2 regions of the Bradyrhizobium sp. USDA 3240 genome follow, and region 1 is predicted to be linked to the other one. Evidence: riboswitches for the same ligand, from Rfam matches in the RefSeq annotation. Region 1 holds a riboswitch; the other holds the start of a gene.
The links. Region 1 has a riboswitch for glycine ahead of ACVIGA_RS05125 (D-amino acid dehydrogenase). Riboswitches for the same ligand answer to the same signal wherever they lie in the genome.
Positions count from the first base shown of each region.

Region 1 (15,642 bases):
GGCTTTGGCGACGTGATGTTGCGCACAGGCTAAAGCGCGGTACCGATCAGAAAGCGAATGAAATCAAAGCCCGATCGCATTGAGCATCTGGTCCATGGTGCGCGACGGCTCGGCACAGCCGGCCTCGCCGACGATCTTCGCCGGCACGCCCGCAACCGTGACGTTGTGCGGCACGGGCTTGACAACGACGGAGCCCGCCGCGATGCGCGCGCAGTGACCGATCTCGATATTGCCGAGGATCTTGGCGCCGGCGCCGATCAGCACGCCGTGGCGGATCTTCGGATGGCGATCCTCGTTCTCCTTGCCGGTGCCGCCGAGGGTGACGCCATGCAGGATCGAGACATCGTCGTCGATGACGGCGGTCTCGCCGCAGACGAAACCGGTGGCATGATCGAGGAAGATGCCGCGGCCGATCCTGGCCGCCGGATTGATGTCGGTCTGGAACACCGCCGACGAGCGGCTCTGCAGGTAGAAGGCAAAATCCTTGCGGCCCTTCTGATAGAGCCAGTGCGCGAGACGATGGGTCTGCAGCGCGTGGAAGCCCTTGAAGTAGAGCAAGGGATCGATGAAGCGCGAGGTCGCGGGATCGCGGTCATAGACGGCGACGAGATCGGCGCGGAAGGCGTTGCCGATATCGGGCTCATCGCGCAATGCCTCGCCAAAGGTCTGGCGGATCAGGTCGCCCGACAGCGCGGCGTGATCGAGCCGCTCGGCAATGCGATGGACCACGGAATCTTCCAGGCGCTCATGATGCAGCACGGTCGCATAGATGAAGGATGCAAGCTCCGGCTCGCGCCGCAGGATGTCTTCCGCCTCGCCGCGAATTCGATCCCAGATCGGATCGAGCGCCGCCAGCTTGCTCCCCTGCGGATTGACCTGATGAACTGCCATAGCTGCTCTCGCAATTCGGTTGTTCTGATGTGCGTTATAGCACGGTGACCCCAGCGCGTCCCGGGAAGGCTCGGTACGGTAAACCCCAGCCGAACGGCCCCGGGCCGACGTCTAGGGGAATTGGTCGGGATTTTGCCGAAATCAAGCCGTGCTTCTGCAACTATTGGCGGATTTCGTCCCGAGTGTGGTTTTGGGCATGGTCGGCCCCAATAAAAAGGGGGGAAATACCATCAATACCCAGACGTTACGTGGGCGCCTGACCGATGCACGGTCGGTCTGGATCGCCACCATTGCCATTCCCCTCCTGCTGCTCGCGCCTGCCTTCTGGAACGGCTATCCGCTGCTCCAATGGGATACCGGCGGCTATCTGGCGCGCTGGTACGAGGGCTATCTGGTGCCGAGCCGGTCCACGGTGTTCGGCATCTACCTGCACGTCGGTGAGACGTCGGGCTTCTGGCTCAACCTCGGCATCCAGACCCTGGCAACGCTGTGGATCCTGCAACTGACCCTGCGCATGCTCGAGCTCGCCCGGCCGGTCCGGCTGATCGCGATCAGCCTTGCGCTGATCGCAACCACCGCCCTGCCCTGGCTCGCCAGCATGCTGCTGACCGACATCTTTGCCGGCCTTGCGGTGCTCGCGCTCTTCGTCCTCATCCTGCACGGCGACAGGATCTCGACCCTGGAGAAGGCGGTGCTGTTCGGATTCACAGCGTTTTCTGCCGCCACGCATAGCGCGACGCTCGCGGTGCTGCTCGTCCTGTGCTGCGTCGGCTGGATGCTGCGTCCGTGGCTCGGCCGCCGCGTCCCGGTCGCGGGGCTCGTGCAGGGCAGCCTGACCATCGTCACCGGCGCGGTGATGCTGCTGGCGGCGAACTTCGCGCTGTCGGGACAGCTTGCCTGGACACCCGGCGGCTATGGCGTCGCCTTCGGCCGCATGCTGCAGGATGGCATCGTCGCGCAATATCTGCGCGATCATTGCGCGACGGAGAACCTGAAGCTCTGCCCCTATCGCGACGAGTTGCCGCCGACCGCCGACGACTTCCTGTGGGGCCACAGCATGTTCAACACCCTCGGCCGCTTTCAGGGACTGAATGACGAGATGGGCCACATCGTGGTGCGCTCGCTGGCCGAATATCCGACATGGCAGGCCAAGGCGGCGCTGAAAGCGACCGCCGACCAGCTGTTGGATGTCGCGACCGGCGAAGGCTCCTCGGGCTGGATCCCGCACACCTACGGCATCATCGGGCGCTATATTCCCAAGCAGGTCGCGCCGATGCGCGCCGCGCGGCAACAACAATGGGCCCTCGACTTCACAACGATCAACCGCATCCACGTGCCGGTCGCGTTCGGCTCGATGCTGCTGGTCGTGATCCTGTTCGGCCGCGGACTGTGGCAGCGGCGGCTCGACGATCTGACGCTGTTGGCGGGCACGGTGACGCTCGCTCTGCTCGGCAATGCCGTCGTCTGCGGCGTGATCTCGGGGCCGCACGACCGCTACGGCGCGCGCCTGGTCTGGGTTGCGACCTTCGTGGTGTTGATCGCAGCGTCACGCGCCTTCGCCAAGGACGATGCCGAGAGCGATTCCGACGAGCTATTTTCGATGCGACAGGAAGTCGATGACGCCGGTCTTGTAGACCTTGTCACCGACCGCCCGCATGTGGTCGCGGTTCGGAATGTCGAGCACCTGCGATCCCGGAATGACCCGGCCGAGCGCTGACGCCGAGCCCGCGATCTCATCCTTGCTGCCGACTGCGATCAGAACCGGCACGCCGATCCCGGCGGCCTCCTCGCGCGTCATCAGGCGGCGCGAGCCGCGCAGGCAGGCGGCGAGCGCGCGGCGGTCGGAACGGGTCTGATCGGCGAAGGCGCGGAAAGTGCGGCCGACCGGATCGGTGACATCGTCGAGCGACGGCGCCTCCAGCGCAAGCGCGACGGCCTCGCCGGGGCCGCCGCCCTCGATCAACCCGATGCCGATGCCACCGAGGATCGCCGAACGCACCCGATTGGAATTCTCGAGCGCCAGGATCGCCGTCATCCGCGAGCCCAGCGAATAGCCCATGATGTCGGCGCGTGCGATTCCGAGATGATCCATCAGCGCGATCACGTCGCTTGCCATGGTCGCGATCTCGTACTGCGCGGCGTCGTAGAGCTTGGCGGATTCACCGTGGCCGCGATTGTCGAGCGCGATGACGCGCCGGCCGGCCTTGACGAGCTCCGAGACCCAGGTCGGATAGATCCAGTTGACGTTCTTGCTCGAGGCAAAGCCGTGCACCAGCACGATCGGCTCGCCCGCGCCTTCGTCGATATAGGCAATCTCAACATCGCCGTGGTGGAAACTCGGCATCTTCGATTCCGTTTTTTCTTGAGACTTGGGATTTGAGACTTGGGATTTGCGATTGGCGATCGACCGGCGACCGCAAGCTTAGCGTGAAATCTAGCCTTGGGCGGGCATACTCGCCAAGGTAGCCTGGGCAGCCATCTGCCGCTTCAGGCGCAGCGCCTTGCTGCGTCTGAGCCACCATGCCGTGGCTCGCTCGGTGGTGGCCTTGATCGACGACAGGAAGCCGAACAACGCGAGCAGCGCGCCGAACAGCCACATGGTGAGATTGAATGTGCCGGCCACGAGCAGCAGGGCGCCGCGGCCGAGCAGCTTGATGATCGCGCGGGTCTGGCCGCCCTTCGTCTCCGCGATGCGGGCCGCGCGCGCGATCTCCTGCGGGTTCTCCGCGACCTTCAGCGTGTCGCGCGCGGCACGAACCCCGGCCGCCTCGCCGATACGCCCGACGTCCTTGGCGACGCGCACCAGTGCGCCGGCCTTCTCGGCGCGAAATGCCGCGCGGATCGCGGTTGCAGTTTCCGCCGGCCGCAGCACCGAGCCGGAGGCGACCGCCTCACGGAGCGCCGGCTGATCGACCACCTCGCGCGTCGAGCGCCCGGCCCATTCGATCATCCCCTCGCTCAGCCGTCCGGCCTTGCGCGTATCCTTGACCAGCGTCAGTCCGGCGCGCAGCGGCGCGGCGCCGCCGATCGACACATAGGTGGCCGCGGTCACGGCGAGCCCGGCGGCCGCAAGGCCGAGCACCAGTTGGTCGGTATCCTCGCCCATCACGAGATGCTTGCCCTCGCGCACGACGTCCCTGACGTCACCGAACACGAACAGGTCGCCTGCGACCGTGCCGGACAGGCTTGCGACATCGTCGGCATTGCCGGTCACGAGGCCGGTGGCAAATCCCTTGGCGAAATGCGTGGTGGACGACTGCTCGGCCCGCGCGTCGTCGACGCGTTTTGCGAGTTCATCACTGAGTGCGATGTTCTGCTCGCTTGCGAGCGCGACGAAGCTGGTCGCAAGATCGGCATCTCCCGAAGCGAGTGCCGCCTCGATATTGTCCGATATCAACGCCGGGTTGTTGCGCAGGACGGAATTGAGCCTGAGGTCGGCGAGCGCAGCCGGATCGTTCCGCGCTGACAGCACCATGCCGGCGTCCCGGGCGTGCGGCCAAATGGCCGCGCCCACGGCAGCGCTTGCTGCCAGGCCGGCCACCGCAAGACTGAGGCGCACGCCGTTCATTCCGCTGAAAACCTCAAGTTTAATTCGTCTTGTTCAGTTGGCCTTGGAAATAGTGTGCCGTTTTTGCGACACAACGGCTCCGACCAAAGAAGGGCTTCTCTGGGACGACAAGATTGTGTCGAATTTGCATGAGCAAATGAGCCATCGGGGCTCTAGGAATCAACTGTTCCCGCCAGTATGGTGCGCGGCATTTCGCGATGCCGCATGCAGTTGATTGCGTCTGCCCATCGTTGCTACCAAGGTGAGAATATGTCCGACCACGTCGTCCCGCACTTCCATAACGATGCCGGTGTCTCGGTGATCGAGATCGGGTCGCAGGAGTTCATGTGCGTGGGCGCCAACCCTCCGTTCGACCATCCGCACGTGTTCCTCGACCTCGGCAACGACAGCGAGATCATCTGCCCGTACTGCTCGACGCTCTATCGCTTCGCATCCGACCTCGCTGCCGGCGAAGCCCGGCCGCCGGAATGCGTGCTGAAAGACAAGGTCGCCTGACCGCCCCGTGGCGCTGACGCGAACCGTCATCGTTGCCGGCGCCGGGATCGGAGGACTGACGGCGTCGCTGACCTTGACGGCACAAGGCTTTCGTGTCGTCGTGCTGGAAAAGGCCGAGCGGCTCGAGGAAGCCGGCGCCGGAATCCAGCTCTCTCCCAATGCCAGCCGCATCCTGGTCGAGCTCGGGCTCAAGGAACCGCTTGCGCGCCGCGCGGTCACGCCGGAATCCGTCAACATCCTGAGCGCGCGGGCCGGTGGCGAGATCGCACGGATGCCGCTCGGCCAGGCCGCCGAGTTCCGCGCCGGCGCCCCCTATTGGGTGATCCACCGCGCCGATCTGCAGGCCGCGTTGCAGGCCGCCGTCAATGAGCATCCCGATATCGACCTGCGGCTCGGCTGCCAGTTCGAGGACGTGACCAAGCATGCCAAGGGCCTGACGGTGGTGCAGCGCCGCGGCAACGCACGGCAGGAGGAATTGGCGGTTGCGCTGATCGGCGCCGACGGCATCTGGTCGTCGGTCCGCGGACATTTGTTTCCGGATGTACAACCGAAATTCTCCGGCCTGATCGCCTGGCGCGGCACGCTGGACGCGACCGCCCTGCCGCGCGAATACACCGCGCCGCGCGTGCAGCTGTGGATGGGACCGGACGCGCATCTCGTGGCCTATCCGATCTCGGCCGGGCGCCAGGTCAACGTGGTCGCGATCATGTCGGGTACCTGGAACCGGCCGGGCTGGAGCGCGCCCGGCGACATCAACGAGATCAAGGGCGCGTTCGCCACCGCGCGCTGGCCCGCCACGGCGCGGATGCTGATCGGCGCGGTCGACGGCTGGCGCAAATGGGCGCTGTTCACCCTGCCCGACATCGGCCGCTGGAGCGAAGGCGCGGTGACGCTGCTCGGCGACGCCGCGCATGCGATGCTGCCGTTTGCCGCGCAAGGCGCCGGCATGGCGATCGAGGATGCGGCCGTGCTCGCCAAGGCCCTGGCCGACTGCACCGGCGAAAACACCGCAGGGATTCCCGCCGCGTTGAAGCGCTACGCCGAGATGCGGCGCGGCCGCGTGCTGAAGGTGCAGCGCATGGCGCGGCAGCAGGGCCGCATCTATCATTTGAACGGCCCCCTGGCGATCGCGCGCGATCTCGCGATCCGCGCCATCGGTCCGCAGCGCATGCTGGCGCGGCAGGACTGGATCTACGACTGGCGCGCCTAGCCACGCGCGCTTGCACGCACACAGCACCGGGTCGTATGGAAACGTTGACTTAGTGAACGAGGCCTCGCGGCGCGCGCGGGCCCTTCGCCCCCGGCGCAGGCGCCGCGGGTGCGGCCGCCGCAGGCGCATCCGGCGGGCTCCCATGGCACTTGTTGGCGCGCCAGGCCTGATCCACCAGCCTTTGCTGGGCGTGGATCGAAATCAGCTCGTTGCGATAGACCATCTCGGAGACCACGGTACCGCCGACGCCGGTCTCCGCCTTGGCCATCAACTTTTCCTGATCCGTCGCGCGAGACGCGAGATTCTTGCGCTCGGTCTCGAGCTGCTTGCAATCATACAAATCGTATTTGGCGGGATCGGCGAATGCACCCGGCACGCTGTCGCCGATCTGCGCGCAGCCGGAAACGCCCGCAGCCGAGGCGAGCAGCGCAACGATGGCTGCCGCGCGCGACAGATTTGGGCGGCGGGGAAGACGAACAGACATTCAGCTTTCTTAATCCGACAGTGTTGAGATTGCCTAAAGCAGCCGCCGGTGTCCGGATTGAGGCTCAATCGCGGCGGCGCGCTGCTTATCCCAATGCTCGGCCGCCGAAGCAAATGGAATTGCAGGCCACGCCTTAAGCCTTTGAATGCGCACCTGTTAGCAGCGGATAATGGCAATTCCACTCCGCCGGCAAACGCGCTAGTAATCGGCGCGCCTGGCGCAATGCGGACGTGGCGGAATTGGTAGACGCAAGGGACTTAAAATCCCTCGACGGCAACGTCATGTGGGTTCGAGTCCCACCGCCCGCACCAGCCCGTTGCGCACCGCTCTTACTTCTTGGCCTTCGCCTTCTTTGCCTTGGCCTTCTTCGTCGTTCGGGCCTTGGCTTTCTTTGCCTTCGCGGCCTTTGCCGGCTTGCCGGCCTTCGCCTTCTTCGCCGATTTCTTGGCTGACTTCTTGGCAGCTTTCTTGGCCGATTTCTTCGGGGCTTTCCTGGCAGCTGTCTTCGTCGAAGCCCTAGCAGCCACTGCGGGCCGTTGCGCCGCGCCGACGCTGCCCGCGCCACGCGTCGGGCGCGGCGGCACCGGCTCCTCCATCCAGAAATCCAGCTCCTGCTCCTTGCCGCCGCCCGGCTTCCAGCCGTCGAGCGAATAGATCTGATCCGGATTGCCGCCGCTGCCGAGATAGCCGCGCCAGGAATAGTGGTCGTAAACGCCGTTGATGTGCAGCGCATAGGCCTGGGCAAGCTGCTTGTTGCCGCGGATGATCACCAGATTCTCGTCATTCTTCTCGGAGGCCGCGACCGAGAAATTGTGCGACCCGGTGATGACGGCGCAATTGTCCGAGAACGGATCGATCACGATGGTCTTGGAGTGAACGATCGCGATCATCCCCGCGTTGCGGATCTGCTGGACGCTGAATTCGACGTCTGCCCATGAAGGTTCGTTGGTGGCGCTCACGCCATGCGGCAGCTGGACGTCGTCATGAAAGGATTGCTGCGGCGCGCCCGATTTGACGACTTCTCCGCCGACCGAAACGATGTCGCCGTTCTTGCTGGGCATCATGGTCGACACCACGCCACGAACATAGACGTCGTTTTGCTGTGCGCGGTCCAGCAGGGCATCCAGCAGCGGCGATTGCCCCGGCATGAACATCAGGAAGAGCGCGCCGTCCTTGGCGTTCTTGATCAGGTCCAGCACCGGCTTGAATTCCGCCTCGCCGTTGGTCGCGGCGAAATAGACCGAAATGTTGCTGTCGCTGGTCGGAGTGGAATTCGACGTCTTCAGCGCGGGCGGCATGGCGTTGCCGGCAGCGACCAGCTTGCCCCACTGATCGAGATAGCGCTTGGCGATTACCGCATTCTCGATGATCAGCACGTTGTTGAGCTGCGTGCACAGCCCGGTGGTGGTCCAGTTGGTGCTGCCGGTCAGCACGCGGATCGCGTTGCCGTGCGCGTCGCTCTCGACCACGAACTTGTTGTGGACGCTGGGCGACGACCTGCCCGCATTCGACAGATCGCGATGCTTGACCGTCAGGCCGGCGCCGCTGAGCTCGCCCGCGATGTTCGGCTTGGTCGCGCTGCCGTTGCCGAGCAGGACGTTGCCGCGGCTGCCGAACGGCTTCAGCGCGCCGACCAGCTCCTCGTCATTCATCTCGTAGATCGCTGCATGGATCTGGCTGCCGCGGAGATCGGCATCGTGCAGGAAGGCCAGGATCTCGTGCAGGGCATCGCCCGAAAGGTAGCGCCGCGCCTGGTTGGCCGGGTCGGACAGGCCCTTGACGAAATTGCGCAGCGAGTCGTCGGACGCATCACCCTTCACGAAGCGGCTGACGATCTGGGACATCAGGGTGCCGCGGTTGAAATAGGCCGACAAGCCGCCGCCCGCATCGCCGGAAGCGACCGCCGGCGTCGTCCAGGCGGACACCGAGGCGGCATCGGGCGTGAACGTCCCGTTCGCGGCGCTCTTCATCGCTGTCACGCGATACGAGACATTGTCGGTGTCGACGACGCTGTGATCGGTCCAGATGCAGCGCCGGAACGGCGATTGCGTCGAGGAGATGCCGGCGTCCGCCACCGGCTTCTCGCCGGGCTTCGGCGGAATGCGGTTCGACAGCACGGTCGTCTGTTGCGTGATATTGTTGCGCCGCTCGAGCTGGAAACCGACCCAGTCGTTGGACCAGGTGTCCGGCTGCCAGGCGATCAGGATATCATCGGCGTTCGCGTAAGCCTTGACATTGATTGTCATCGCAATTTCCCCGAGGCTGGGTATCGGCCCGGCGGACAATACTCCGCTAACCTTGGGTAGTTTGTGAAATAGACGACAACTTTTCGTGCAAATCGGCGCGGAGCGGACGCCGGGCATCGAGCCCTACTCGAACGCCAGTCCCAGCCGCTTCTGCTTCTTCCATACGATGCGGCATGGCCACCGCTGGCCGTCGACGGCGAGAGTGAAGCGGTCGGGAAACCACAGCGGCGAGTTCACTTCGATGCAGGCGCCCTGAGGCGAGAGATTCCGGACCGTGCAGGCGATCACTTCATTGCCGAACTCGATCGCTCCCGACTTGAGGACGCGGCGGTGTGCGCCGGCACGGCGCTGCTCGGTCGGCATTGGCTGTTGCGCGCTGGCCGGTGCGGGCCTGCTATCGTCGTCGGCCATGGGCCCGTCGCGGTAGGTACACAGACTGGCGGTCAGGTTACGATCCAATACTGACAGGAACCTTAAGCCGCCGCCAACCGAATTGGTATGCCAGGACGTGCCAGCGGGCTGGGCAGATGCGCACGGCATCGTGGTCTCGCATCACCTCATCGTGTCTTTCTACTGTGGCGCGCTTCACATGCCGCGATCGCTGACTGTGGTAGTGTCGGCCCGTTGGAAAATTCTGGCCGCACATTTCGCGGCCGTCACATTTCGAAATCAATGAGTTGGAGATAGGCGATGACGATTGCGGATCGCAATCGGATTGCCAGTCGCAATCAGATTGTCGGCAATACCGCGCCCGATCACGGTGCTTCCATCCTCGAGCACAGCGACGACGCGGCTCACTGCAGCAACGGGCTCAACGCACAGAGATTCCTCGATGCGACGCCCAACGATCGTGCGATCTACCGGCGATGGATTCGCAGCGCGGTCGTGGCGTGCGGATTGTTGGCGTTCGCCGCGGGCGCAATGGTCTGGATGAACGGCGCCAGCGTCGGACAGACCCAGCTCTCGAGCCTGTCGAGCACGAGCAACGCGAAATCGGGCCACGGCAATTAAGGAACGCCGTCGCGCAGACGGCGCGAAACGAAAAATGGCCGGGACAAGTCCCGGCCACTCGTATTGCGTCAAGCTGCAAGCTTACTCGGACTTGTCGACATTCCAGAAGATCGGCGTCGCCGGACCATCGAGCACACCGGACAGCGACTTCCGCCAGGCGCTCGGACCCTGATACTGACCGAGCGGAATGTAGATGACCTGCTCGTAGGCTTCCTTCTGGATATCGGCCGCGATCTTCTTCTGCTCGTCGAGCGACGGCGCGCGAACGAAGGCGTCCTTCAGCTGTTCGATCTTCGGATCGTCGGCCCAGCCGAACCATCCGCCATTCTTGCCCTGGCCGCCAATCGAGAGGTTGGAGATCGGGTTGGAGACGTCGGCACTGACCCAGTTGGTGAAGAACATGTTCCAGCCGCCATCCTTCGGCGCCTTCTGGCTGGCGCGGCGGGTCACCACGGTCTGCCAGTCGGTGGCCTGCAGGTCGACCTTGAAGCCGGCGTCGCGCAGTTGCTGGGCCACAACAACCGGCTGCGCCTTGAGCGTGGTGACATCGCCAGGCGCCATGATGACGACGGGCGTGCCATCATAGCCCGACTCGGCAAGCGCCTTCTTGGCCGCCGCCATGTCGCCGCCCTTCAACAACGTCTCACCGCCGACCTCGGACGCGAACGGCGTATCGCAGATGAAGAAGGAGACGCAGGTCTTGTAATACTTGGGATTGCCGACCAGCGCGTCGAGCACCTGCTTCTGGTTGATCGCCATCAGCGCCGCCTGGCGAACCTTGATGTTGTCGAACGGCGGATAGAGGAAGTTCATGCGGCCCAGCGTCTGGAAGCCGAACTTGTTCAGCGTCTCGACCTTCAGGTCCTTGTCGCCTTCCAGGATCGACAACGTGTCGAACGACGGGTTCTCCAGGAAATCGATGTCGCCGGATTGCAGCGCATTCATCGCCGTCTGCGCGTCGGCCATCGTGACCCACTCGACGCGGTCAACCTTCACGACCTTGCCGCCCGCGGTCCAGCTCGCCGGCTCCTTGCGCGGCACGTAGTCCGTGTTCTTGACATAGACCGCCTTCACGCCCGGCTGGAATTCAGCCTGAACGAATTTGAACGGGCCCGAGCCGATCTGCTCCGGGATCGGCTTGTCCGGCGGGGTTTCGGCCAGCCGCTTCGGCATCATGAAGGCAACGCGCGACGACGGCTTGCCGATCGAATCCAGCACCAGGCCGTAGGGCTCCTTCAGCTTCAGCGTGATCGTCTTCGCGTCGGTGGCCTCCAGGCTCGCCGTGAAGTCCATCAGCTTCTGGCCCATGCCGTCGACCTTGGCCCAGCGCTTCAGCGAGGCGACGCAGTCTTCGGCAGTCACCGGCGTTCCATCGTGCCACTTCAGGCCGTCGCGCAAAGTGAACGTGTAAGTGAGCTTGTCGTCGGATACCTTCCAGTCGGCCATCTGCGGCTGGATCTTGAAGTTGGAGTCGGTCGCCACCAGCGTGTCGAAAACCATGTAGCCATGGTCTCGCGTGATGTACGCCGTGGTCAGGATCGGATCGATGACGCGCAGATCCGAATGCATCACCGCGGTGATGGTCTTGCCCGCGGCCATGGCCTGCGGTGCAAGCGACAATTCCTGCGGCGCGAACGACAACGCTAGCGCCGTCAACGCAGCCGCTAGCGTGCGGTGCTTCCAACGCGAGATAGGCAACATGCAATTTCTCCTGACGTGTAACTGGTCAAAGCCGGCTTATTCGTTATGCATGCGGTTCGTTATTTAGGCGAACTAACATGCTGTATGGCTTGTGAAATCGAGACTTGCATCAAGCGCAATGCGCGTCAATCGGTTTTGGGCAGGATCAAACGTATACGAACGAATGAGCGGCGGGTGCAGCGCATTTGACTTTACAAACGCGTCTTCCGAGCTTTTCGTACGGCACGCGAACCCGTATCGGCGCGAACAAACAACAAGAGAGAAAAGACATGAACCCCGCCAATCTTCCTTTTGATTCCGAAGCGATGCTGCAGGGGCTGCGCAACTGGGTGGAATGCGAGAGCCCGACATGGGACGCGGCCGCGGTCGAGCGCATGCTCGACCTCGCCGCGCGCGAAATGGCGGTGATGGATGCGACGATCGAACGCATCGCGGGACGCCAGGGCTTTGCCGGCTGCGTCCGCGCCCGCTTTCCCCATCCGAAACAAGGTCAGCCCGGCATCCTGATCGCCGGCCATCTGGACACCGTGCATCCGGTCGGCACCATCGAGAAGCTGGCGTGGCGGCGCGAAGGCAACAAGTGCTTCGGGCCCGGCATCTTCGACATGAAGGGCGGTAACTATCTGTCGATCGAGGCGATCCGGCAATTGGCGCGCGCGTCCTTTACGACGCCGCTGCCAATCACGGTGCTGTTCACGCCCGACGAGGAGGTCGGCACGCCGTCGACGCGCGACATCATCGAGGCGGAAGCCGCACGCAACAAATACGTGCTGGTCCCGGAGCCCGGCCGGCCGAACAACGGCGTCGTCACCGGCCGCTACGCCATCGCACGCTTCAATCTGGAAGCTGTCGGCAAGCCGAGCCATGCCGGCGCGACGTTGTCCTCCGGCCGCTCCGCGATCCGTGAAATGGCCCGGCAAATCATAGCCATCGACGGCATGACCACCGAGGACTGCACCTTCTCGGTCGGCATCGTGCATGGCGGGCAATGGGTCAATTGCGTCGCAACGACCTGCACCGGCGAAGCGCTCAGCATGGCCAAGCGCCAGGCCGATCTCGACCGCGGCGTCGAGCGCATGCTGGCGCTGTCGGGTACGGCAAATGACGTGACATTCAAGGTGACGCGCGGCGTCACGCGCCCGGTGTGGGAGCCGGATGCCGGCACCATGGCGCTCTATGAAAAGGCAAAGCGTCTCGCCGCCGATATGGGTCTTGATTTGCCGCACGGCAGCGCCGGCGGCGGTTCTGATGGCAACTTCACCGGCGCGATGGGTATCCCCACCCTCGATGGCCTCGGCGTTCGCGGCGCTGACGCCCACACTTTGAACGAACATATCGAAGTCGAGAGCCTCGCCGAGCGCGGCCGCCTGCTGGCGGCACTGCTGGCGACGCTCGATTAACTCGATTTGCACTGCACAACACGTTGGCACTGCCGGACCGAAATTTAGCCTTGTCCAATTTTTTGGCTTCGCCTACGGTCCGGCCGTCCAACACGACGATGCGGGAGAGATCGAAGCGACAACATTCGTGTTGTGCTTCGGCGCCGACGGAGCAACCGCCCCGGAAACTCTCAGGCAAAAGGACTGTATCGTCAGGACGATCTGGAGAGAGACGGCATGGCCAAATGGAAACGGCCATGACGTCCACCGAAGGGGATAGTCTGCTATTGGGCCGAGGCCCAATGCGGATCAAGCTCTCAGGTACCGTGACAGATGGGGCGTCGAAACAGCCGGTTTCACCGGTGGTTCGGCGACTCTAACCCACGGGAGCCTGAAGACCACCATGCCTCACATCGCAATCATTGGCGCCGGCATCACCGGCGTGACGACGGCCTATGCCCTGCTCGAACGCGGCTACCGGGTGACTGTCCTCGACAGGCATCGCTACGCTGCGATGGAAACCTCATTCGCCAACGGCGGACAGCTTTCCGCCAGCAATGCGGAAGTGTGGAACAGCGCCGCGACCATCCTCAAGGGGTTGCGCTGGATGCTTCGAAGCGACGCGCCGCTCTTGATGAATCCGAAGCCGAGCTGGCACAAATATTCCTGGATCGGCGAGTTCGTCGGCCACATCGGCCGCTATCGCACCAACACCATCGAGACCACGCGGCTCGCAATCGAAGCGCGCAAGCATCTGTTCTCGATCGCCCAGCGCGAGAACATCGCTTTCGATCTCGAACGCCGCGGCATCCTGCACGTCTATCACGACAAGGCCGGCTTCGAGGCGGGCCTGCGCGTTAACACGCTGCTGCAGCAAGGCGGGCTCGACCGCCGGCCGGTGACGGCGGACGAAATCCGCAGCATCGAACCCGCGCTGCAGACCACCTGCTATGGCGGCTTCTTCACGCCGTCGGACGCCACCGGCGATATCCACAAGTTCACGCGCGGCCTCGCCGACGCCTGCATCCGCCGCGGCGCGAGCTTCGTCCATGAAGCCGACGTCGACGCGATCGCGCGCGGCGATGACGGTTTCCGCATCGGCTGGAACGATACCGCCTCGCACGATGCTGAGGTCGCTACGCGACACGAGTTGCAGGCGGACGGCATCGTGATTTGCGCCGGTGTCGCGAGCCGCCACTTCGCCGGCCTGCTCAACGACCGCGTCAACGTCTATCCGGTGAAGGGCTATTCGATCACCGTGCAGCTCGATGCGCCGCAAAGCCGGGACGCCGCGCCTACCGTCAGCCTGCTCGATGAAGCCGCGAAGATCGTCACCAGCCGGCTCGGCGCCGACCGCTTCCGCGTCGCCGGCACGGCCGAATTCAACGGCTTCAACCTCGACATTCGCGCCGACCGCATCCAGCCGCTGGTGGATTGGGTGCGGCAGCATTTCCCCGGTGTCGACACGTCGAAAGTCGTGCCATGGGCCGGCCTGCGCCCGATGATGCCGAACATGATGCCGGTGGTTCGCGCCGGACGGATTCCGGGCGTGTTCTACAACACCGGCCACGGTCATCTCGGCTGGACGCTGTCCGCCGCGACGGCGCAGATGGTCGCAGGGGCGATCGATGACTGGCGCGACCTCGTCACGCCCTCGATGGTGCCGTCGCCGGTCGATACGACCGAGACCACCCGCGCAGCTTTCCTCTAATTATCCGGCCGGCGAGGAAGAATATGAGCGTATTTGTGTGTAGCCAAGTCGGAATTCGCAGAGAAACACCGCATGACAACGACTAGCGTCACAATGGGGCAAAGCGCTTCAGCGCGGGAGGGGACAATGCGCATTGGGGTGGCGGACACGCGTGAGACGCTGACCAAGCCGGATCAGATTGCCGCGGAGCTGTGCGCGGCCGTCGATCGAAACTTCAACGATCAGGTCGCGTTCCTGTCGCGCATGGTGCAGTTCCGCAGCTTGCGCGGACAGGAAGCGCCGCAACAGGCTTGGCTGGCGGAGCAATTCGCAAAGCGCCGCTACGACGTCGATACGTTCAGCCTTGCCGACGTCAACCTGATGAGTCATCCGAAGGCTGCACCGATGGACGGCATCGACCTTGCCGGATCGCAGCAGGTCGTTGCGACGCTCGACAGCAAAGGCAGCGGACGCAGCCTGATCCTGCAAGGTCATATCGACGTGGTGCCGGAGGGGCCCGCCGATCTTTGGGAACAACCGCCGTTCTCGGGCGCCGTGCACGACGGCTGGATGTTCGGGCGCGGCGCGCAAGACATGAAGGCCGGTGTCTCGGCAATGATCTTCGCGCTCGATGCTATCAGAGACGCCGGCTATGCCCCGGGCGGACGCGTCCATCTGCAAACCGTGACCGAGGAAGAGAGCACCGGCAACGGCGCGCTGTCGACCTTGATGCGTGGCTATCGCGCCGACGCCTGCCTGATTCCCGAACCGACCGGACACACACTGACGCGCGCCCAGGTCGGCGCCGTCTGGTTTCGACTGCGCGTCCGCGGCACGCCGGTGCATGTCGCCTATTCCGAGGCCGGTACGAGCGCCATCCTGTCGGCGATGCACCTGGTGCGCGCATTCCAGGATTACACCAAGGCGCTCAATGCCCGGGCGCTCGACAACAGCTGGTTCCGCAGCG
Region 1 covers NZ_JBSSGD010000002.1:927,133-942,774, forward strand. Annotated here, with positions in the region: gene cysE (serine O-acetyltransferase) at 64-891, opposite strand; partial or broken gene ACVIGA_RS05065 (hypothetical protein) at 1,088-2,476, shown strand; gene ACVIGA_RS05070 (alpha/beta fold hydrolase) at 2,483-3,235, opposite strand; gene ACVIGA_RS05075 (hypothetical protein) at 3,326-4,459, opposite strand; gene ACVIGA_RS05080 (zinc-finger domain-containing protein) at 4,709-4,954, shown strand; gene ACVIGA_RS05085 (FAD-dependent monooxygenase) at 4,962-6,164, shown strand; gene ACVIGA_RS05090 (twin-arginine translocation pathway signal) at 6,214-6,648, opposite strand; tRNA gene ACVIGA_RS05095 (tRNA-Leu) at 6,873-6,959, shown strand; gene ACVIGA_RS05100 (phospholipase D-like domain-containing protein) at 6,978-8,894, opposite strand; gene ACVIGA_RS05105 (PilZ domain-containing protein) at 9,018-9,305, opposite strand; gene ACVIGA_RS05110 (hypothetical protein) at 9,585-9,905, shown strand; gene ACVIGA_RS05115 (ABC transporter substrate-binding protein) at 9,987-11,606, opposite strand; gene ACVIGA_RS05120 (M20/M25/M40 family metallo-hydrolase) at 11,876-13,006, shown strand; glycine riboswitch at 13,098-13,202, shown strand; glycine riboswitch at 13,206-13,320, shown strand; gene ACVIGA_RS05125 (D-amino acid dehydrogenase) at 13,389-14,696, shown strand; gene ACVIGA_RS05130 (ArgE/DapE family deacylase) at 14,823-15,642, shown strand, end outside.

Region 2 (15,642 bases), 170 kb from region 1:
TCGATGTTGAGACGCTCTTCAAGTGATTCTGTGTGCGTGAGACGCGGTCGCTTCATGACCATGGCGCGCTCCGTTCCGTTGGAGGAAGGCGGGAGCGCTACCGGGCGATCTCATCACCGATGACAGCCACGGGCGGGCGGTGATGGACTTACTGTGTACCTGTCTGGAAGGAATAGCGAGCTATCTGTTTCAGGCCTTTTGTCGCAACGCGTGGAACGAATGGCGATTTAAGGCGGGTGGAAGTTGTTCCGGCTGTAAAGCCTGGAAGAACAGATAGCGTCCCATGGAAAATGATGGGGCTAGAACATTTACTATGCCGTCTCGGTAGTCCTACTGAGAACATCAGCTAAGTCATGGTTTCTGTTCGTTTAATCCGCGCAACTATGAATCCGAAATCAAACCAGAACTCCGGGGCTTAAATACGGACAGCACCGACACGTCGGAAAGAACATATTGCGAACACAGAACAAACGTGGTACGAGATTCCTATCAACAAACGCGTTCCGCCCGATCTCATCGCCCGTTTTTCCCGCTAGCGAATCCCCGCCATAAGGAGCACATCCCAAATGTCCGCTACTGCACTGCGTATCGTCGAAGGATCCTCCATGGACAAGTCCAAGGCCCTCTCAGCCGCGCTCTCCCAGATCGAGCGTCAGTTCGGCAAGGGCTCGGTGATGAAGCTCGGCAAGAACGACCGTTCGATGGATGTCGAGACGGTGTCCTCGGGATCGCTGGGGCTCGACATTGCGCTCGGCGTCGGCGGCCTGCCGAAGGGACGTGTCGTCGAGATCTACGGGCCGGAATCGTCGGGCAAGACCACGCTGGCGCTGCACACCGTGGCGGAAGGCCAGAAAAAGGGCGGCATCTGCGCCTTCATCGACGCCGAACACGCGCTCGATCCGGTCTATGCGCGCAAGCTCGGCGTCAACATCGACGAGCTCCTGATTTCGCAGCCGGACACCGGCGAGCAGGCGCTGGAGATTTGCGACACGCTGGTGCGCTCTGGTGCGGTCGACGTGCTGGTGATCGATTCGGTTGCGGCGCTGGTGCCGAAGGCCGAGCTCGAGGGCGAGATGGGCGATGCGCTGCCGGGCCTGCAGGCGCGCCTGATGAGCCAGGCGCTGCGCAAGCTCACCGCCTCGATCAACAAGTCCCACACCATGGTGATCTTCATCAACCAGATCCGCATGAAGATCGGCGTGATGTACGGCTCGCCGGAGACCACCACCGGCGGCAACGCGCTGAAGTTCTATGCCTCGGTCCGTCTCGACATCCGCCGCATCGGCGCGATCAAGGAGCGCGACGAGGTGGTCGGCAACACCACCCGCGTCAAGGTGGTGAAGAACAAGCTGGCGCCGCCCTTCAAGCAGGTCGAATTCGACATCATGTACGGTGAGGGCGTCTCCAAGATGGGCGAAATCCTCGATCTCGGCGTCAAGGCCGGCATCGTCGAGAAGTCGGGCGCCTGGTTCTCCTATGACAGCCAGCGGCTCGGCCAGGGACGCGAGAACTCCAAGGCGTTCCTGAAGGCGAATCCCGACATCACCGCCAAGATCGAAACTGCGATCCGCCAGAACTCCGGCCTGATCGCCGAGCAGATCCTTGCCGGTACGCCCGAGCGCGATGCCGAAGGCGAAGAGCCCGCCGAGGAGTAAGCCGCAAGCATGATCCGGAAAAGTGCGAAGCGGTTTTCCGAGAGGATCATGCTCAAACGATCAAATCATTTCGCTGCAAGCGGGCGCTGAGGACGTTGAGTTGCCGACGTCTTCGGCGCCTGTTTGGTTTTGTGCAGCGTCGGAACCAATATCTGGCGCTTATCCGCGGGCCAGCGCCTTTTCCCGGCTCGCGATCAGCGCGCGGAGATCCTCCGTCACCGCGACCGATTGATGGGTCTTCTGGTCGGTCGCGACCCAGATGATTTCGCCGGTCGCGCGCAAATCCTCGGAGCTCTTGGCGAAGATCGCGAGGGTAAGCACGATCGAGGAACGGCCGATCCGTGCCACGCGCACGCAAACCTCGATGTCTTCGTCGAACCGGATCGGCGCCTTGTACTCGACGACTGATTTCACGGTGTGAAAGTCGATGCCGGTCCGCGCCACCTCGCCAAGATAGTCGTAGCCGAGTGCACGGAAATATTCCGTTATCGCGGTGTCGAAATAGGTCAGGTAGTGGGCGTTGAACACCACGGCTTGGGCGTCGACTTCGGAGTAGCGGACGCGAAACGGGAAATGAAACCAGAATTCCTCGCGCATGTTTCCTCCTGCCGCGGGCGGCCCTTGCTATCGTTGGTCTCGCGTCCGCTTCGACCGGTGCAGGTCGAGGACGAGCGAAACGCCGAATTCTTATCGTTGTAGATGCCAGGTTGAGCCGGAGGGCTCAACCTGCGCTTTGATATCCGGGCGACGCGCGCGCCTCCCGAGACACGTCGCCCGACTACTCCGCCGCCTGCGCGTAATCCTCGATCGGCGGGCACGAGCACACCAGATTGCGATCGCCGTAGACATTGTCGACGCGGCCGACCGGGCTCCAGTATTTGTCGGACCGTGATACGCCGGCCGGGAAGCAGCCCTCGGCGCGGGTGTAGGCCCGGCTCCAGGCGTCGTCGGCGATGTCGTGGACGGTGTGCGGCGCGTGGCGCAGCGGCGAGGCCTCGACCTTCCAGCGGCCCTTCTCGATCTCCGCGATCTCGCCCCGGATCGCGATCATGGCATCGCAGAAGCGGTCGATCTCGAACTTCGATTCCGATTCCGTCGGCTCGATCATCAGCGTACCCGCCACCGGGAAGCTCATGGTGGGCGCGTGGAAGCCGTAGTCGATCAGCCGCTTGGCGATGTCGTCGACGGTGACGCCGCTGGTTGTCTTCAGGGCGCGCGGGTCGATGATGCATTCATGCGCGACGCGATCCCGGGCATTGCGGTACAGCACCGGGAAGTGCGGCTGCAGCCGCGCGGCGATGTAATTGGCATTCAGGATCGCGATCTCCGTGGCGCGCGTGAGGCCTTCACCACCCATCATCAGGATGTAGATGTAGGAGATGGTCAGGATCGACGCCGAGCCGAACGGCGCGGCCGACACCGGGCCGATGGCGTGTGCTGTCGCGCCGTCAGTTGCGGGATGACCCGGCAGATAAGGCGCAAGATGCGCCTTCACGCCGATCGGGCCCATGCCGGGGCCACCGCCGCCATGCGGGATGCAGAAGGTCTTGTGCAGGTTGAGATGGCTGACGTCGGCGCCGTAGTCGCCGGGCCGCGACAGCCCGACCTGCGCGTTCATGTTGGCGCCGTCGAGATAGACCTGTCCGCCATGCGCATGCACGATGTCGCAGATCTCGCTGATATGCTCCTCGAACACGCCGTGGGTCGACGGATAGGTGATCATCACGGCGGCGAGATTGGCCGAATGCTTCTCCGCCTTGGCACGGAGATCGCTGACATCGACGTCGCCGCGCGCATCGCACGCCACCACCACGACATCCATGCCGACCATCGCGGCCGAGGCCGGATTGGTGCCGTGCGCGGAGGAGGGGATCAGGCACACCTTGCGGTGCGGCTCGCCGCGCGCGAGGTGATAGCCACGGATCGCCAGCAGCCCGGCATATTCGCCCTGCGCGCCGGAGTTCGGCTGCAGCGAGATCGCGTCATAGCCGGTGATGTCGCACAGCCACTGCTCCAGCCGCTTGAACAGCGCGTGATAGCCCTTGGCCTGATCTGAGGGGGCGAACGGATGCAGATTGCCGAACGCCGGCCAGGTCAGCGGGATCATCTCGGTGGTGGCGTTGAGCTTCATCGTGCAGGAGCCGAGCGGGATCATCGCGCGGTCGAGCGCGAGGTCGCGATCACTGAGCTTGCGCATGTAGCGCAGCAACTCGGTCTCCGAACGGTGGGTGTTGAACACCGGGTGGGTGAGGAAGGCGCTGGTGCGCCGCAGCTCCTTCGGCAGCGCCTCGCGCGCGGCCGCCTCGATCTCGGCAAAGCTGAGCTTGCCGCCGAACACGCGCCATACCGCCTCGACCGTCTCCGGCGTCGTGGTCTCGTCGAGCGCGATGCCGAGCGTGGTTGCGCCGATGCGCAGATTGATCCGCTCCGCCTGCGCGCGGGAGACGATCTCGATCTGCTTCGCGCCGACCTCGACGGTCACCGTATCGAAGAAGGCGTCGCTGGTCGGCGCAAAGCCGAGCTTGCGCAGGCCGGCGGCGAGCACGGTGGCGCGGCGATGCACGCCGCGTGCGATGTGGGTCAGGCCTTCGGGACCGTGATAGACCGCATACATCGAGGCGATCACGGCGAGCAGCACCTGCGCGGTGCAGATGTTGGAGGTCGCCTTCTCGCGGCGGATATGCTGCTCGCGGGTCTGCAGCGCCAGTCGGTAGGCCGGTGCACCGCGCGAATCCACCGAAAGCCCGACGATGCGGCCGGGCAACGAGCGCTTCAGCGTGTCGCGCACCGCCATGTAGGCGGCGTGCGGTCCGCCATACCCCATCGGCACGCCGAACCGCTGCGCCGAGCCGATTGCGATGTCGGCGCCGAGCTCACCGGGTGAGGTCAGCAGGGCCAGCGACAACAGATCCGCCGCGACGATCGCAAGCGCGCCCTTGGCGCGCAGCGATGCGATCGCCGGCCGGAGGTCGCGCACCGCGCCCGTCGTGCCCGGATATTGCAAGAGGGCACCGAGCACGTCGGCCTTGTCGAGCTCGGTCAGGGGATCGCCGACCACCAGCGCCCAGCCCAGCGGCGCGGCGCGCGTGCGCATCACCGCCAGCGTCTGCGGATGAACTTCCTTGTCGACGAAGAACACCTTCGCTTTCACCTGCGAGTGGCGCTCGGCGAGCGCCATCGCTTCGGCGGCCGCGGTCGCCTCGTCGAGCAGCGAGGCGTTGGCGACGTCGAGGCCGGTGAGATCGCAGATCATGGTCTGGAAGTTGAACAGGGCTTCGAGCCGGCCCTGGCTGATCTCCGGCTGATACGGCGTATAGGCGGTGTACCAGGCCGGGTTCTCCAGGATGTTGCGCTGGATCACCGCGGGCAGGATGGTGCCGGAATAGCCCTGGCCGATCAGCGAGGTGAACACCTGGTTCTGCGTGGCGAGCTCGCTCATATGCGCGAGCGCTTCGGTCTCGCTCAGTGCCCGGCCGAGATCGAGCGGCGCCTTCTGAAGGATCGACGCCGGCAGGGTCTCATTCATCAGCGCCTGCAGGCTCGCGGCGCCGACCGTTTCCAGCATCGCGTTGACGTCGCGCGGTGACGGTCCGATGTGGCGGCGGGCGAAATCGGTGGCAGCTTCGTTGATCGGCTTGAAGGGCGCGTTCATGACGTGGTCCTCGGCTTGATCCTCAGGCGGTGTGCGCGGCGTAGGCGGCCTCGTCCATCAGGCCGCCGAGCTCGCTCTTGTCGGCAATCTTCAGCTTGAAGAACCAGGCCTTGCCGCCGGCATCCGAATTGACCAGCGCGGGCTCGGCCGCGAGCGCCTCGTTGACCTCGACCACGTCGCCGGTGATCGGCGCGTAGACGTCGGAGGCGGCCTTGACGGATTCGACGACGGCGGCGGCCTCGGCCTTCTTCAGGCTGCGGCCGACCTTGGGCAGTTCGACAAACACGACGTCGCCAAGCTGCGATTGCGCGTAATCGGTGATCCCGATCGTGGCGACGTCGCCCTCGATGCGGAGCCATTCGTGGTCGGACGTGTACAGCGTCGTCATGGGGATCGATCCTTTGGCGTTTAGCGTTTGTAGGTATTGGGAACGAAGGGCGTGGCGGCGACCTTCAGCGGTAGCCGCTGGCCGCGCACTTCGGCAAAAACGGTCGTGTCGAGCGCGGAAAGCGATGTCGGCAGATAGCCCATCGCAACCGGTGCGTTGAGGCTCGGGCCGAAGCCGCCCGAGGTCACCTTGCCGATCTGCTCGGTCGAGGTCGGATCGGCAAACAGCATGGCACCTTCGCGCACCGGCGCGCGGCCGTCGGGCTTCAACCCGACGCGGCGGCGGGAAGCGCCTTGTGCGAACTGGGTGAGAATCTTGTCGGCGCCGGGGAAGCCGCCGGCGCGGGCGCCGCCACTGCGGCGGACCTTCTGCACCGACCATTCCAGCGCGCCTTCGACCGGCGTCGTCGTGGTGTCGATATCGTGGCCATAGAGGCAAAGCCCGGCTTCGAGCCGCAGGCTGTCGCGCGCGCCGAGCCCGATCGGCAGCACGTCGGGATTGTCCAGCAGCGCGGTGACCAGGGCTTCCGCCTTGTCGGCGGGCACGGAAATCTCAAAGCCGTCCTCGCCGGTATAGCCGGAGCGCGAGACGAAGCAGTCGATGTCGGCGACGCGGCGCGGTCCGGCGTCCATGAATTTCATCGAACTGACATCTGGGCAAAGTTTCGCCAGCGCCGACTCGGCTTTCGGCCCCTGCAGCGCGATCAGCGCGCGGTCGGCCAGCGACACGATCTCGCAAGCTTCGGAGAGATGCGCGCGCAGATGCGCCTCGTCCTCGGCCTTGCAGGCGGCGTTGACCACCAGAAACAGGTGATCGCCGAAATTCGCCACCATCAGATCGTCGAGCAGGCCGCCGTCGTCGTTGGTGAATTGCGCGTAGCGCTGCCGTCCCGGCGCGATGCCGACGATGTCCTGCGGCACCAGTTTTTCCAGCGCGAGTGCCGCGTCACCGACCTTACCGGATTTGGCCTTCAGCACGAGCTGTCCCATGTGGGACACGTCGAACAGGCCTGCGTCCTTGCGGGTGTGCAGGTGCTCCTTCATCACGCCGGCCGTGTATTGCACCGGCATGTCGTAGCCGGCGAAGGGCACCATCTTGGCGCCGCGCGCCAGATGCAGCGCGTGCAGCGGGGTCTGTTTCAGCGGAGAGGTTTCGCGCGCAAGCATCACAGGGCCCTCGCGGTTCCCGCCGGGGACCTATTTCCCCTTGAGAAACCTGCAGAAAGCCCCATCTGTCGCTGTGCCTGAGAGTATTATCCCGTCGGCGGGCGCGTCGGGGAGAACCCCAGCGCCTCTTTCCAGATGTCAGACGTCACGCGGTCCTTTTGCCTGAGAGTTTCCGGGGCGGTTGCTCCTTCGGCGCCGGCGGTAAGGCCGGTCTCTCCCGACGTGACGGGGTAACAGGTAGGTAGAAAACACGGCGCCACCAAGACTGTCAACGCAGCTGCAACAACTATCCAATGGGCTTTGTGCTGCCGCGGCAAGCCCATGATCTGCCTGCACAGTTTCTGGACACCGCAGCTGGCAATGTCTAAAAGCGTTCGGCCGGAAAATGACGCCTTTTTGCGGCTGGCCGGCCCCTTTTTCCGATTGGATGAACATGAGCAGCGTCAACGACATCAGGTCGACATTTCTGAACTTCTTCAAGGAGAACGGCCACGAGATCGTGGCGTCGTCGCCGCTGGTTCCGCGCAACGACCCGACCCTGATGTTCACCAATGCCGGCATGGTGCAGTTCAAGAACGTCTTCACCGGCGTCGAGAAGCGCGGCTATCAGCGCGCCACGACGTCGCAGAAGTGCGTCCGCGCCGGCGGCAAGCATAACGACCTCGACAATGTCGGCTACACCGCGCGCCATCTCACCTTCTTCGAGATGCTCGGCAACTTCTCGTTCGGCGACTACTTCAAGGAGCGCGCGATCGAGCTCGCCTGGAATCTGATCACCAAGGATTTCGGGCTGAAGAAGGACAAGCTGCTCGTCACCGTCTACCACACCGACGACGAGGCGGCCGGTTACTGGAAGAAGATCGCGGGGGTCTCGGATGACCGCATCATCCGCATCCCGACCTCGGACAATTTCTGGGCGATGGGTGATACCGGCCCGTGCGGTCCGTGCTCGGAGATCTTCATCGATCGCGGCGAGCATATCTGGGGCGGACCTCCGGGCAGCCCGGAGGAGGATGGCGATCGCTTCCTCGAATTCTGGAATCTGGTGTTCATGCAGTACGAGCAGGTGACGAAGGAGGAGCGCGTGGCGCTGCCGCGTCCCTCGATCGACACCGGCATGGGGCTGGAGCGCATGGCCTGCATCCTGCAGGGCGTCGAGAGCGTGTTCGAGACCGATCTGTTCCGCCATCTGATCGATGCGGCCGCTTCGGCCCTCGGCCATGGGCCGAACGCGCAGAACGTGGCGTCGTACCGGGTGATGGCCGACCATCTGCGCTCCTCGGCGTTCCTGATCGCGGACGGCGTGCTGCCGTCGAACGAAGGCCGCGGCTACGTGCTGCGCCGGATCATGCGCCGCGCGATGCGCCACGCGCAGTTGCTCGGCGCAAGCGAGCCGCTGATGCATCGTCTGGTCTGGGCGCTGGTCCGCGAGATGGGCCAGGCCTATCCGGACCTGGTGCGCGCGGAGAAGCTGATCGAGGAGACGCTGCAGCTGGAAGAGACCCGCTTCCGCAAGACGCTGGTGCGGGGACTATCGATCCTCGACGAGAAGAGCGCCGGCCTCAAGAAGGGCGACATGTTCGACGGCGACACCGCGTTCACGCTGTACGACACCTACGGTTTCCCGCTGGACCTGACACAGGATGCGCTGAAGTCGCGCGGCATCAGCGTCGACCAGGCCTCGTTCACCGACGCGATGAACCGCCAGCGCGAGAAGGCGCGCGCCTCCTGGGCCGGCTCTGGTGAGGCGGCGACCGAGACGATCTGGTTCCCGCTGCGCGAGAAGCTCGGCGCAACCGAATTCCTCGGCTACGAGACCGAGAGCGCGGAAGGCGTCGTGACGGCGCTGGTCAAGGACGGCGCCGAGGTTGACGGCCTCAAGGCCGGCGAGAGCGGCGCGATCGTGCTGAACCAGACGCCATTCTATGCGGAGTCCGGTGGTCAGGTCGGCGACGTCGGCATTCTCACGGGCGAGGGCGTCAAGTTCCGCGTCACCGACATGCAGAAGAAGGCCGGCGACCTGTTCGTGCATGTCGGCACGGTGGAGCAGGGCACGCTGAACGTCGGCACGGCCTTGCAGCTCGAGGTCGACCACACGAGGCGTTCGTCGATCCGCGCCAACCACTCGGCGACGCATCTGCTGCACGAGGCGCTGCGCCAGGTGCTCGGCGATCACATCGCGCAGCGCGGTTCCCTGGTCGCGCCCGATCGCCTGCGCTTCGATTTCGTGCATCCGAAGCCGATCACGCCGGAAGAGCTCGCCCGGGTCGAGGACATCGCCAACGACGTCGTGCTCGAGAATGACGAGGTCACGACCCGCATCATGGGTGTCGACGATGCCCGCGAGGCCGGTGCGCGCGCGCTGTTCGGCGAGAAATACGGTGACGAGGTTCGGGTCGTCTCGATGGGCAAGAGCGCCCGCGAGCACGGCCAGAACGCGCTTGGCTGGTCGGTCGAGCTCTGCGGCGGCACCCATGTCCGCCGCACCGGCGATATCGGCCTGATTTCGGTGACCGGCGAGAGCGCAGTCGCCTCCGGCGTCCGCCGCATCGAGGCGCTGACCGGGCATCATGCGCGCAAGCACGCCAATGATACCATGACGCTGGCGAAGGCCGCGGCGGCCGAGCTGCGGACCTCGATCGAGGACGTGCCGGCGCGCATTGCAGCCCTGATGGAGGAGCGCAAGAAGCTCGAGCGCGACCTGTCGGATGCCCGCAAGAAGCTCGCGATGGGCGGCGGTTCGTCGTCGAACGGTGCCGCCTCCGGCGTTCGCGAGGTCGGCAACGTCAAGCTGCTCGCACGCGCGGTCGAGGGCGTCGAGACCAAGGACCTGAAGAGCCTCGTCGACGACGGCAAGAAGCAGATCGGCTCCGGCGTGGTCGCGATCGTCGGCGTCACCGAGGACGGCAAGGCCGGCATCGTGGTCGGCGTAACCGCCGACCTGACCTCGCGCTTCAACGCGGTCGAGTTGGTGCGCAAGGGCTCCGAGGTGCTCGGCGGCAAGGGCGGCGGCGGCCGGCCCGACATGGCGCAGGCCGGCGGCCCCGACGGCGCCAAGGCGGACGCCGCGCTGTCGGCAATTGAACAAGCGATGGCCGGCGCCTGACGGAGAGGCTGATCGTGGCGACGGCTCCGCTCAAGCCCACGATCAGCGATCCCGGGCTGCGCGAGCGTCTCTACGAGCTGCTCGAGCAGGACCACCTGCCATATTCGGTCGGCTCGCGCTTCGTCCGGCTCGTCGTCGCGATCATCACCGTCGATGTGCTGGCCGCGATCCTGGCGTCGGTGCCGGAGATCGATGCGCAGTTCGGGTGGCTGTTCACAGCGATCGAGATCGCCGCCGTTATCGCCTTCGCGCTGGAATATGCCGCGCGGCTCTGGAGTGTGGTCGGCCGCTCGCTGCGCGACATGACGCCGTTGCAGGCACGGCTGGAATACGCCTTCTCGGCGCTCGGCGTCATCGACCTGCTCGCCTTCCTGCCGTCGGCCATCGCGCTTGCGATCGGTGACAAGACCGCGCTGGTGCTGTTCGGCATGCTGCCATTCCTGAAGCTGGTGCGGTATTCGACCGCGATGCGCTCGCTGCTGGCGGCGCTGCATGCCGAGCGGCGCACGCTGTTCGGCTGCGTCGTGATCCTGACCGGTGCGGTGCTGCTGTTCGCCGCGCTGCTCTATGCCATCGAGCACAAGGTGCAGCCGGACAAGTTCGGCACCATGCCGCAGGCGATGTGGTGGGCGATCGTGACGCTCGGCACCGTCGGTTACGGCGACGTCGTGCCGGTGACGCCGCTCGGCCGCATCGTCACGGTGGTTGCGATCGTGGTCGGCTTTGCGATGATCGCGCTGCCCGTCGCGATCGTCTCGACTGCGTTCGCCGACGAGGTGCGGCGCCGCGACTTCGTCGTGACCTGGGGCATGCTGGCGCGGGTGCCGCTGTTCTCGCACCTCAACGCCGCCGACATCGCCGACATCATGCGGCTGTTGCGGTCACAGACCATCGAGGCAGGCGAGGTGCTGGTGCGGCGCGGCGATGCGGCGTCGTCGATGTATTTCATCACCGCCGGCGAGGTCGAGATCGACCTGCCGAGCCAGCGGGTGCGGCTTGCCGACGGCGCGTTCTTCGGCGAGATCGCGCTGCTCCGGCGGACCAACCGTTCCGGCACAGTGACGATGCGGAAGACCAAGCTGCTGCTGCTCGATGCGCAGGACTTCCATGCCCTGATCGAGCGGATGCCGGCGCTCGCCGCCCATGTCAGGGAGACGGCGGAGGTGCGGCTCGCCGATCCGCTCACCGCCGGTGGTGACCTTGCCGCCAGCGAGATCGCCCAGGCGCCGCACGAGACCGACGGCGGCATCCGCGACTAAAGCCTCGTTCCGATCAAATCGGAACGAGGCTTTAGATTCCTCTTTTGACGCGTTTTCTTCACGTGAACCGGTACCCACTTCGCTTGAAAACGCTCTAGTCGCGGCGCAGGAACACGTAATCCGCCGAATACGCCGCGCTCTTCAACGCGCCTGATTTGTCGCAGGCGCCGCTGACTTCGCCGCCCGAGGTGTTGATCCGCTGCACGGTGGCGACGCTCGTGAGCAGGCCGTTGCCGCGGTGGGCGATCACCTCGAGCTTCAGCCAGGGAATGTCAGCTGACGTTGCGCCGGGCGCGCTGCCAGCGGTGCGGGCGGTCACGGCGCTGCCGTCGACATGCTCCCAGTTCGGGCCGGCATAGTGCCGGCCGACGGTGCGGCCACCGGCGATTAGGGTGGCGACTGGTTCGCGGAACGACCAGGCGAACTTGCCGTCGGTGACCGGCTTGCACTCATAGACCTGCACGCCCTCGGCATGGACGGTGAGGACCGCGGTCTCGTCGGGCGCCGCGACGACGTCGGGCAGGGGATCGGCAGCGAGTGCCGCCGATCCGGTCAGCAACAAGGATGCGAGCGTCACCCGGCCGAGAAGGGTCATGGTCACGCTCGCTATTGTGTCCGGAAACAGCGGCCGTCAGGCCGCCATCGCCTTCCCGAGATTGTCGGCGACCTTGTCGAGGAAGCCGGTGGTCGAGAGCCAGCGCTGGTCGGCGCCGACCAGGAGCGCGAGGTCCTTGGTCATGTAGCCCTCTTCGACGGTCGCGACGCAGACCTTCTCCAGCGTGGTGGCGAACTTCGCCAGCGCCTCGTTGTTGTCGAGCTTGGCACGGTGGGCGAGGCCACGGGTCCAGGCGAAGATCGACGCGATCGAGTTGGTCGAGGTCTCCTTGCCCTTCTGATGCTCGCGGTAGTGGCGGGTCACGGTGCCGTGGGCGGCTTCGGCTTCCACCGTCTTGCCGTCCGGGGTGAGCAGCACAGAGGTCATCAGGCCGAGGGAGCCGTAGCCCTGGGCCACGGTGTCGGACTGCACGTCGCCGTCATAGTTCTTGCAGGCCCAGACATAGCCGCCGGACCATTTCAGCGCCGAGGCCACCATGTCGTCGATCAGGCGGTGCTCGTAGGTCAGGCCCTTGGCCTCGAATTCCTTCTTGAACTCGCGGTCGTAGATGTCCTGGAAGATGTCCTTGAAGCGGCCGTCATAGACCTTCAGAATCGTGTTCTTGGTCGAGAGGTAGACCGGGTAGTTGCGCAGCAGGCCGTAATTGAGCGAGGCGCGGGCGAAATCGATGATGGAGTCGTCGAGATTGTACATCTCCATCGCGACGCCGGCGCCGGGCGCCTTGAACACTTCCCGCTCGATCACGGTGCCGTCTTCGCCGACGAACTTCAGCGACAGCGTGCCCTTGCCCGGGAACTTGATGTCGGTGGCGCGGTACTGGTCACCATAGGCGTGGCGGCCGATGATGATCGGCTTGGTCCAGCCGGGAACCAGGCGCGGCACGTTCTTGCAGATGATCGGCTCGCGGAAGATCACGCCGCCGAGGATGTTGCGGATGGTGCCGTTCGGCGACTTCCACATCTGCTTCAGGCCGAACTCCTTCACCCGGGCCTCGTCGGGGGTGATGGTGGCGCATTTGACGCCGACGCCGACCTTCTTGATGGCTTCGGCCGCGTCGATGGTCACCTGGTCATTGGTCTCATCGCGGTATTCCATGCCCAGATCGAAATAGAGCAGTTCGACATCCAGGAACGGGTTGATCAGCTTGTCCTTGATGTACTGCCAGATGATCCGGGTCATCTCGTCGCCATCGAGCTCGACGACGGGGTTGGATACCTTGATTTTAGCCATGACGGGGAGGCCCTCTTGGGAACGGCGCGCTTTTGACGGCGGGGGTGGAAAATACGCCTGCGCTATAGCACCGCCCGCGGACGGGCGGAAGCGCACCGGTTATGCACTTTCAGCCCATCTTTTCACCGAGAACCGCCATTCTGACGGCGGCTCTCGCTCCTTGTCCTGGGCGGGTTTTCCTCGCCTGGACCCCTCTAAAACGGGACCTGCGTCGCGGTCCCGGCCACGATGTACCAAGTCACGAACAGGCCCGCGATCAGAGCCCCCGGCAGGCTCGATCCGGTCCGCCGCCAGGTGAAGGTCGCGATCACGCCGACGATCGCCAGAAGCGGCACGAACTGGATCGCGACAATGGTCGAGAGCGGCACGAATCCAGGGTCCGGGATCGGGTTGAACAGGTTACCGGTCAGCCATAGCGTGCCGTATTGCAGCACCAGCAACACGATGAAACCGAGCGTCAGCGCCAGGATGTTGGTCAGATAGAGCGCGCCGCGCGGCGCGCCCATGGTCGAGAAATTCCGGTGCAGCACGTGCAGCGCCACCACGAAAAATGCCGTGAACGGAATCAGATAGATCAGGAAGATGAGGAATTGCTTCGCGCTCATCAATTTGAGTGCGACGATCCAGAATCTGAAGTCGATCTTGAAGGCGAGGTCGGCGAGCCAGAGCGCGGCGTAGCCCACCGCAACCGAGGCCACCGCGATCACGACGGATTGACCGACGAGGCCGGCCCGGCTGGTGCGCTTCGGGGCGAACCACATCAGGGCCAGCGTGATCAGGCCGTTGATGACGGCCCAGACCAGGATCTGGTTGGTGATGCCCTGTGGCAGGAACGCGCTCGGGGTCACGAAGGCGCCGCCCAGCGCAAAGGCCGGGTAATAAGTCAGCGCCGGGATGAAGGCCGACAGGATGAACGCCGTGGTCCAGCGCCGGCCTTTGGCGGCCTCGTGCGGCGGCATGGTGCCGTCGGCAACCGCCGGCAGCCGCAGGCGGGAGAACATCGGTGCCTCCAGCAACTCGTCGAACGTCCCGATCATGAGCGCCACGAAGCCGATCAGCGCGATCAGGGTGCCGAGCTCCTTGCGGAACCAGATCTGGTCGTCGACCGGACGAGGGGTGCCGCCCTTCAATGTCTTGGCGAACCAGTCGAGGCTGTAGCCGATCGCCTCATGCGAGATGTGCTCGGCAGGATGGGTCATCGCGGGGGTGTACAGCACTCGCGCGGTGCCGTTGGCCGGATCGCCATACACCTTGCCCGGCTCGACCGCGCCTTGCGTGCCGAACAGCGCCCAGAGCTTCGGGCTCTTGGTGACGTCGCGGGCGAGGTCGACGCCCCACATCAGCTCGGGGAATTCCTCGTACTGGGCGAACACCAGCGCAGTGTTGCGCGGCCATGTCGCGGTGCCCTCGGCGGCGAACGGCTTGCCGGTCGACGAGCCCTCCAGCACCATCGATTTGTAGTCGTTGGGCTGAGCTGCGGCAGCCGCCAGCACGGTCCAGCCACCCATCGAATGGCCCTCGAGCCCGATGTTCTCCTTATCGACGAAGGGCAGGCTGCGCAGATAGGCAAGGCCGTCAGGTCCGCCAAAACCGTTGGCGAAGGAGGGCGGGTCGCTATAGCCGTGGCCGGTCTGGTCGAGCGCCAGCACCACATAGCCGCGGCGCGCGAACTCGATGGCGAAGCCGTCCTGGGTCTCGCGCGAATTGATGTAGCCGTGCACGGCGAGGATGCCGGGTGCCGGGATCTGCGGCGTCGCGTTCGGCGGGACGTAGAGCAGGGCGCTCATGGTGTTGCCCTTGGCGCCCTTGAACCTGACATCCTCGATCCGGATGCCGCCTGCGGTCTGCGTGAGGTGGGCGAGCAGGCCCCCCGCCACGATCAAGACCACGCCCACAATCGCCAGCGTCCATCTGCCCCGCATCGTCGTCCCCCAGTGCTTCGACCCAAGTGCCTCGCCGTTCAACCGGCGTCTCAAGCGTGCCTTTACAGCTTCGCTTTGGTTGTGGTTGATAGCCTATCCGAAGGCCAAGCGCGCGCAAGCGGCAGTCCTCGCTTCCTGCGATTGGGATTCCGATTGAGGATTCGCAAACGCCGCTAACCCTGTTATCTCCTTGGAGAAAATGGTCCCGCGCAAAACCGGTGCAAAGCTGGTTGCGCCGCCCTGCATGAGAGTTTGAATCAGCCGCTTCGGAAGCTGATTCAAAATCTTCAGACGTTGAATCAGAAAGTGAAGTGAGATGTCCGGCACCGACAAGACCAAGGCAGGGCACGACCTTGCCGGTCCCGTCGTCATCCTGGTCGAGCCGCAGCTTGGCGAGAACATCGGCATGGCCGCGCGCGCGATGGGCAACTTCGCGCTGACCCGGATGCGCATCGTCAATCCGCGTGACGGCTGGCCGAACGTCGCCGCGCAACGCGCCGCCGCCGGCGCCGACCACATCATCGGTTCCGTCGAGTTGTTCGACACGGTCGAGCAGGCGATCGCCGATCTCACGCTGGTGTTTGCGACCACCGCGCGCGCCCACGATCAGGCCAAGCCGGTGGTCGGGCCCGAAGGCGCGGCGAACGA
Region 2 covers NZ_JBSSGD010000002.1:1,097,489-1,113,130, reverse strand. Annotated here, with positions in the region: gene recA (recombinase RecA) at 567-1,655, shown strand; gene ACVIGA_RS05950 (acyl-CoA thioesterase) at 1,815-2,252, opposite strand; gene gcvP (aminomethyl-transferring glycine dehydrogenase) at 2,434-5,307, opposite strand; gene gcvH (glycine cleavage system protein GcvH) at 5,330-5,695, opposite strand; gene gcvT (glycine cleavage system aminomethyltransferase GcvT) at 5,716-6,861, opposite strand; glycine riboswitch at 7,003-7,091, opposite strand; gene alaS (alanine--tRNA ligase) at 7,295-9,967, shown strand; gene ACVIGA_RS05925 (cyclic nucleotide-gated ion channel) at 9,979-11,226, shown strand; gene ACVIGA_RS05920 (DUF3455 domain-containing protein) at 11,321-11,821, opposite strand; gene ACVIGA_RS05915 (NADP-dependent isocitrate dehydrogenase) at 11,858-13,072, opposite strand; gene ACVIGA_RS05910 (alpha/beta hydrolase family protein) at 13,267-14,994, opposite strand; gene ACVIGA_RS05905 (TrmJ/YjtD family RNA methyltransferase) at 15,311-15,642, shown strand, end outside.
Region 2: it holds a riboswitch for glycine, as region 1 does, so the genes downstream of both, gcvT (glycine cleavage system aminomethyltransferase GcvT) here and ACVIGA_RS05125 (D-amino acid dehydrogenase) in region 1, are expected to answer to the same signal.